2 regions of the Flavobacterium qiangtangense genome follow, and region 2 is predicted to be linked to the other one. Evidence: riboswitches for the same ligand, from Rfam matches in the RefSeq annotation. Region 2 holds a riboswitch; the other holds the start of a gene.

Region 1 (4,177 bases), on a different contig from region 2:
TTCCAAAATCATAATTCTTGGAACAATGCCAGGGGAAAAGTCGTTGGAATTACAAGAATATTATGGAAACAAAGGAAATAGTTTTTGGAAATTACTTTTTACATTATTTGACCAACCTTTGCCCGAAACTTTTGCCGAAAAAAAGCAATTATTGATAGAAAATGACATCGCTCTTTGGGATGTTTTAGAATTCTGCGAAAGAACAGGAAGCCTTGACAGTAATATCAAAAACGAAGTGCCAAATGATTTTGAGAGCTTCCATAAAACGTACCCAAACATAAAACACGTCTTTTTCTCAAGTAAAAATGCGTCAAATTATTATGATAAATATATCGGAAGAAAATCAGATTTAAAATACACAATTCTTCCTTCGCCAAGCGGAGCGAACGCTTCCAAAAGTTTTTTACAGAAATTATCAGAATGGGAAGCAATTATAGAAGCATTAAAATAATTTTGTAATTTAGATTGCTCACAAAACACTTGAACCCATTACCCAAAACCCTAAACCCAAAAAAACATGTCCAACATAGACCTAATAATAGAAGAAAGACCACGTGATATCGGAGATTTTTTAGTCGGAAGACTTTTGCCGTTTCGCAAGAAAAGAATGGTCGGTCCGTTTATTTTCATTGATCACATGGGTCCGGCAAAAATGGGACCTGAACATTACATGGACGTTGGTCAGCATCCACACATTGGTTTGGCGACTTTGACTTTTTTATTGGAAGGCGAAATTATGCACAAAGACAGCCTTGGAACTGAACAAAAAATAGCTCCAGGTTCTGTAAATTGGATGATTGCTGGAAACGGCGTCACGCATACCGAAAGAACTCCTGCGACACTCAGAGATGGCTCGGAGCACGATGTTCACGGTTATCAAATTTGGGTTGCTTTGCCCAAAGAAAAAGAAGATATGCAGCCAGAATTCCATCATTTTGACAGAAATGATTTGCCAAGATGGAAAGATGGAACAACTGATTTTACATTAGTCGCAGGAAAAGGTTACGGAAAAGAATCGCCAGTTCCGGTTCATTCTGATTTGTTTATGGTTGAAATTAAAACTGAAGATGAATATCTTTTACATACTGAAGGTCAATTGTTTGGAGAAATCGGAATTTGTGTTGTAGAAGGAGCCATCCAAGCTTGTGAGCACCACGTTGAAAAAGGAAATATGCTGGTTTCGAAATTAGACGATGCTTGTTCAATGACCTTGATGCCAAATACGCACGTTATTCTTTTTGGCGGACAGCCGTTACCCGAAGAACGTTTTATTTATTGGAATTTTGTTTCTTCAAGCAATGAAAAACTAGAAGTTGCCAAAGAACGTTGGAGAAAAAAAGAGTTTCCAAAAGTTCCAGAAGATGACAGTTATGTAGTTATGCCAGAAATACATCGGTAGATTTTAACGAAAATTTAAAAAATGCTTTGTTGATAATTCAGCAAAGCATTTTTATTTTTATGAGAGTTACACTTTTATTTCGATTGTTATTGATTATTCATAAAAATCGCATTCTGATTAAATTAAATTCAATATAAAATCTATCTTTGCATCCGTTATCACGAATCTCATAAAGAGATAGCAACCTGCAGCAACAAGCAAGGTGCTAAAACGATAAGCCAAATCCTTTGGAAAAAATGTTGTTTTCACAATTTCTTTTCGGTTAGCTTTTCGTCGTGAGCTTTATTAATTTTTAAGCAAATCGATGATGAAACATCTTAAAATTCAAGGCAATGCATTCGCCTTAATTCCTTTTTTCGTTTTTATTTTTACCTTTTTGGGAGCCGGAATCCTTCTGAATGATTTTTATGCGTTGCCTTCGCCAATTGCTGTTGTTCTTGGGATTATCGTCGCCTTTGTCATTTTCAAACAATCCATAGAATCCAAAATCGATACTTTAATTGAAGGTTGTGGCAACAGCCAAATCATCACAATGTGTCTGATTTATTTATTTTCAGGTGCTTTTGCAACGGTAACGCAAGCAATGGGAGCCGTTGATTCCGTAGTGAATTTGGGAATAAATAATATTGACCCCGAATATTTTCCATTGGGAATTTTCTTAATCGCTTCGTTTTTATCAACAGCCACGGGAACTTCCGTAGGTTCAATCGTTGCTTTGGGACCAATCGCCATAAGTTTGGCCGATAAAAGTGGCGCGTCAATGCCGTTAATTGCCGGTTCATTATTGGGCGGTTCCATGCTTGGCGATAATCTTTCTATCATTTCTGACACAACAATCGCCGCAACGCAATCGCTTGGTTGTGAAATGCGTGACAAGTTTAAAGTCAATTTGTTTATCGCGCTTCCGGCGGCAATAATTACGATTTTATTGTTGGCTTATTTAGGATTTAATTCCGAAGTAAGTTCCGTCGTTATCGAAAAAGGCGACTATCAATTGCTGTCGATTCTTCCTTATATTTTGGTCATAATTCTCGCCGTAATTGGAGTGAACGTTTTTATGACTTTATTAATCGGAATTTTAATCGCTGGAATTATCGGCTTCTTCGGAAACGATTTTACACTTTTACAATTTACGCAGAAAATCTACGAAGGTTTTTTAAGCATGACCGATATTTTCTTGCTATCAATGTTAACAGGCGGTTTGGCAACTTTGGTTCAAACAGCAGGCGGAATTGATTATGTACTTTATAAAATAAAATCGAAAATAAAGAACAAAAAATCCGCTCAAATGGGAATCGGAACTTTGGTCGGAATTACAAATATGGCCATTGCGAACAACACCGTTTCCATCGTAATCACCGGAAAAATCGCTAAAGAAATCAGCGATGAATTTGAATTGAGTCCAAAGAAAGTCGCTACAATTTTAGACGTTTTCAGTTGTGTAATTCAAGGGCTTTTGCCTTATGGCGCACAAGTTTTGCTTATTTTAAGTTTTGCCAAAGGAAAATTACAGCTATTCGACTTAATTTCAAATGCTTGGTACAACTATATTTTGTTGGTTTTTATGATAATCGCAATTTACAGTTCGGCTTGGGACAAAAGGATAAATAAATTCGTGAAAGATTAAACGATACTCAATTTCATTGCAATTGAATTCTTATATTTGTCAACCTAACAAGAGCAAACTAAATTAAAATAGAATGAAATTATTAGAAGGAAAAACAGCGATTATCACAGGCGCAAGTCGCGGAATTGGGCGAGGAATCGCTGAAGTTTTTGCAAAACACGGAGCAAACGTGGCATTCACATACAGTTCATCAGCAGAAGCGGCTAAAGTTTTAGAAGACGAATTGACTGCCCTTGGCGTTCAAGCAAAAGGCTACCAGTCAAACGCGGCAGACTTCAACGAAGCGCAAAAATTAGTTGACGACGTAATCGCGACTTTCGGAAACATCGATATCTTGATCAATAATGCTGGTATCACAAAAGACAACCTTTTGATGCGTATTTCTGAAGAAGATTTCGACACGGTAATCAACGTAAACCTGAAATCGGTTTTCAATATGACCAAAGCCGTTCAAAAAACAATGCTGAAAAACCGAAAAGGTTCGATCATCAATATGAGTTCAGTTGTAGGAGTGAAAGGAAACGCCGGACAAACAAATTATGCAGCGTCAAAAGCTGGTGTTATTGGTTTTACAAAATCGGTAGCATTAGAATTAGGTTCAAGAAACATCCGTTGTAACGCCATCGCGCCAGGATTTATCGAGACAGAAATGACCGCAAAATTAAACGACGACGTAGTTCAAGGCTGGAGAGACGGAATTCCGTTGAAACGTGGCGGAACAACTGAAGACGTTGCGAACGCCTGTCTTTTCTTGGCTTCAGACATGAGCGCGTACATCACAGGACAAGTTATGAACGTGGACGGAGGAATGCTTACTTAATATTATATAGCAGAAAGCAGTTTTCAGTACGCAGTTTGACTGTAATCTGCAAACTAAAATCTGCCATTCTTTTTTGAAGCTTTTCCCGCTTTTCACTTCAATCTTTCATCAAAAAATTTTTTTTTCTAAGGCGTGAAAGGAGCTTCCGTTGGTCGCTCTTTCACGCTAAGAAAAAATAGATTTTTTTAATGAAAGGATTTCCGCTTCAATCGGGGCTATGACTTTGATTGTCAATATTGAGTACTCAAAATGATATTATGAAAAATAGTAAAGGAATTGGAATATGCGCTATAATTATTATCCTTGTTGGGATATTTTTTATTTATGGGAA
Region 2 (4,177 bases):
GGTAGAAGATAAGCCACCGCTTTTTTCATCACCCTTGCCGATTTTACCACTTGTGGCAAGAACATTTTTCCACTTCCAAATAAATCTCCGACTACGTTCATTCCTGTCATCAAATTGATTTCGATAACTTCGATTGGTTTTGTGGCTAATTGTCGCGCTTCTTCAATATCGATTTCGATAAATTCGTCGATTCCTCTGACTAAAGCGTGCGTCAATCTTTCTTGAATTGGAAATGAGCGCCATTCTTGAGCTTGTTTTTCAGTAACTTCTTTGGTATCGCCTTTGATATTTTCGGCAAAAGTCAGCAATCTTTCGGTTGCGTCATCTCTTCTGTCGAGCAAAACATCTTCAACGTGTTCTAACAAATCTTTCGGAATTTGGTCGTAAATCTCCAGCATTTCTGGATTTACGATTCCCATTGTCATTCCGTTATTGATAGCGTGATATAAGAAAACCGAGTGCATCGCTTCACGAACCCTGTCGTTTCCACGGAAAGAAAACGAAACATTGCTCACGCCACCGCTGATACTTGCGTACGGAAGATTTTCTTTTATCCATTTTGTGGCACGGAAAAAATCTATTGCATTCTGGCGATGTTCTTCCATTCCGGTTGCTACTGGAAAAATATTTGGGTCAAAAATTATGTCTTCCGCTGGAAATCCGACTTGATCAACCAAAACGTCATACGATCTTTTGCAGATTTCAATTCTTCTGTCATAATTATCTGCTTGACCAACTTCATCAAACGCCATCACTATTACCGCGGCGCCATATTTTTTAATCAATTTTGCCTGACGGATAAAGTTTTCCTCGCCTTCTTTTAAACTGATCGAATTGACAACGCTTTTACCTTGGGCGACTTTCAAACCTGCTTCGATAATTTCCCATTTTGAACTATCGATCATCACAGGAACTCGAGAAATATCTGGTTCCGAAGCAATTAAATTCAAGAAAGTGGTCATTGCATGAACGCCGTCAAGCATTCCTTCGTCCATATTAATGTCGATGATTTGCGCGCCACCTTCCACTTGCGCTCTGGCGATATCTAAAGCTTCTTCGTAATTTTCTTCTTTTATTAAACGCAAGAATTTTCGAGAACCGGTCACGTTTGTACGCTCGCCGACGTTCACGAAAATACTTTCGGGTGTTATGATTAAAGGCTCAAGGCCTGATAATTTTAAATGTTTTTTACAATCGACATCTGCCATTTTGTGTTCTTCTTTTGCTACAGTTTTTAAACTGGTTCTACGATTCTTGGTGAATATTCTTTTGCGACTTCGGCAATCAGACGAATGTGTTCTGGATTCGTACCACAACATCCTCCTATTATATTAATCAAATTATCTTCGAGATATTCTCTGATCAAAACCTGCATTTCTTCTGGAGTTTGGTCGTATTGCCCAAAGGCATTTGGCAAACCTGCATTTGGATGCGCCGAAATATTAAATGAGGTATTATGAGAAAGTCGTTGCAAATAAGGTTTCAACTGATCTGCTCCCAAAGCGCAATTAAATCCGACGCTTAATAACGGAATGTGGGAAATGGAAATCAAAAAAGCTTCGACGGTTTGACCCGAAAGCGTTCTACCGGAAGCATCGGTAATTGTTCCGGAAACCATAATTGGGATATTTAAATTTCTTTCTTCTTTGACTTCTTCGATAGCAAAAAGTGCGGCTTTTGCATTTAATGTATCGAAAATTGTTTCTACCAATAAAATATCAGAACCGCCGTCAATCAAAGCTTCAACTTGCTGTTTGTAAGCAATTCGCAAATCATCAAAAGTCACGGCTCGGTAACCCGGATCGTTTACATCTGGAGACATACTTGCAGTTCTGTTTGTTGGTCCGATTGAACCTGCTACAAATCTTGGCTTGTCTGGATTTTTTGCGGTGAATTCGTCAGCGACTTCTTTGGCTAATTTTGCAGATTCGTAATTTAATTCGTAAACCAAATCTTCGAGATGGTAATCAGCCATTCCGATTGTGGTTCCTGAAAAGGTGTTGGTTTCCACGATGTCTGCGCCGGCTTCAAAATATTGGCGGTGTACGTCTTTTATAGCTTGCGGTTGAGTCAACGACAATAAATCGTTGTTCCCTTTTAACGGATGCGGAAAATCTTTGAATCTTTCGCCACGGAAATCTTCTTCAGAGAAATTATATCGCTGGAGCATTGTTCCCATCGCGCCGTCGAGGACGAGAATTCTTTCTGAGATGGCTTTGTGTATGTCTGACATTTTTTTTTCGGTACTAATTGTTACGCAATGGTTCTGTTGAAACCAAAAGTTCAATACCTTTTCTTAGATAGCTTGATGCAGAGTTTTAAGATTGCTTCGTAAACTCGCAATGACAGATTGCTGAAAAAGCAACGACCATTTGCTTCTAAAAAAAAATTATAAATATCGATATGTAGTCAGGAAAGTGAGGAAATAGAGTGTATTTCGTGTTGTTATCTATCCAAAAATTTGGTAGAATGTAGCACCTTCTTTAGTGATAAAGGGTTGCTAAGGCTTCAACGGGTCTAATCCCTCGGCCTTTCGTGATAACTGTCAATAAGTGTATGAACGTTGCAAAGTAAGGGAATTTGTTTGGGTTTTGCAACTGTTTTTTGGAAATTCTATGGCAATTAAACGGCGATTTTCAAATCTGGTTTTTCCGCGATTTCGATGATTTTGTTTAAAATGGTTTGAGAAATGGCTTGGTTTTTTGTTGGATTGATGAAGAAGAAATCTTTTCCGAATTTTTTTACGTTGGCGTTTACCGACGCGTTGAAGTCTGCTGGAAGTGTTTCTATTGCTGGATTTATGCTGATGATATCGAAATCATTTTGAAGCAATTCGAAATATTCTAGAAGCAAATCGTTGGTTTCTGTGGTGTCGATTGCAATCAAATTTTCAAGTTCGTTTTCTTGGACAAAATTGATGATGTCTTCGACTTTGAAAGGAATTGAGAATTGGATGAAATTGGCTTCCCACGAATTTTTAACTGTTGGCTTTTCGAAAAAAGCGACTGTGGAATTAGTAATTATTGGAAGTCTGACTTCGATATTTTTAGTTGAAAGGAAGGAATTTTGGTTGGAAAGTATTTGGTTTATCAAAGAACTTCCGACGGTTTCAATTCCGAAAAGGATGATATTTATTTTTTTTGTTAACATGATTTTTTAGTTTTAAACACAGATTTCACTGATTTACTCAGATTTTTTTTGCCGCCGATTTAATGATTTTTATGTTCTTGTTTTGCCCCGAATTCACTAATTTTTATTTAAAAGGATTCGATTAAAGCTTTGGCTAATTTCTTTTGCCTAAATAAAAAAGAACTGCTTTTGACTGGCGATCAAAAGCAGTCTTTTCAACAAACAAACAATAAAACAAACAAAACAATTCTTAGTTTATGCGTTATGCAGCATAATTATATTCTTTAAATAAAATCAACTCGACTGGCGTGGGATTGATTAAATTATCATAAACTGGACTTTTTTGCTGGACTAATTTCAGCCACGCTTGAAGGATTTTCAGGGAAGCATCTGTTGTTGGTTTCAAGACGATTTCAATTTTATTGAATCCGATTCTTTCTTCTTGGTTGATGGTTCCTGTGATTTCTACTTGGAGTGATTTTAGGTTCAAGCCTAATTCTTTGGCTACGTTTTGCCCGACTGCGTTTATGCATCCAGCAAATCCGGCAAGGATATATTCGAACGGATTTGGACCATCTAATTCTGGAAATCTATTATTATTGCTAATTCTGACATCGGCATTTTGAGTTTTTACAACGAATTGTTCGTTGTTTCTTGAGTATCCTAAAACATTTATCGCTTTCATAATTTTCGTATTGAGGTATTAATATTGAGATTTTAGTATTGAGTATTGAGATAAAAAAAAGTCCTTTTGGCTGGCTTACCAAAAGGACTTTACACTTGAATATAAACAGAGATTAAGTCGGTATCTTTTGGCAATAGGGCTTGAGGTGGCAATAAATCCACATCATTTTTTTACAGCAAATAATAATTATCGTATTCATCTTTTATCTTTTTTAACCTCCTCAAAAAAAAATTTGAGGAGGAGAATTGAAATGGTTGAGTTAGTTAATAGAGAATTTCAATTCTGGTATTTTTAATTCTTGATTCATTTTCAAAAAAAAACCTCTGCTTTTCGGCAGAGGCTTTTTGCTATATATTTTAAAAA

Evidence for each region. Region 2 has a riboswitch for S-adenosylmethionine ahead of ACFPVY_RS16455 (homocysteine S-methyltransferase family protein). Riboswitches for the same ligand answer to the same signal wherever they lie in the genome.
Region 1: it holds a riboswitch for S-adenosylmethionine, as region 2 does, so the genes downstream of both, ACFPVY_RS04530 (Na+/H+ antiporter NhaC family protein) here and ACFPVY_RS16455 (homocysteine S-methyltransferase family protein) in region 2, are expected to answer to the same signal.

The regions. Positions count from the first base shown of each region.
Region 1 covers NZ_JBHSQB010000004.1:308,434-312,610, forward strand. Annotated here, with positions in the region: gene ACFPVY_RS04520 (DNA-deoxyinosine glycosylase) at 1-451, shown strand, start outside; gene ACFPVY_RS04525 (pirin family protein) at 518-1,399, shown strand; SAM-I-IV-variant riboswitch at 1,550-1,646, shown strand; gene ACFPVY_RS04530 (Na+/H+ antiporter NhaC family protein) at 1,704-3,026, shown strand; gene fabG (3-oxoacyl-[acyl-carrier-protein] reductase) at 3,100-3,846, shown strand; gene ACFPVY_RS04540 (hypothetical protein) at 4,104-4,177, shown strand, end outside.
Region 2 covers NZ_JBHSQB010000020.1:64,213-68,389, reverse strand. Annotated here, with positions in the region: gene metH (methionine synthase) at 1-1,208, opposite strand, end outside; gene ACFPVY_RS16455 (homocysteine S-methyltransferase family protein) at 1,235-2,233, opposite strand; SAM riboswitch class I at 2,443-2,545, opposite strand; gene ACFPVY_RS16450 (hypothetical protein) at 2,623-3,150, opposite strand; gene ACFPVY_RS16445 (OsmC family protein) at 3,392-3,814, opposite strand.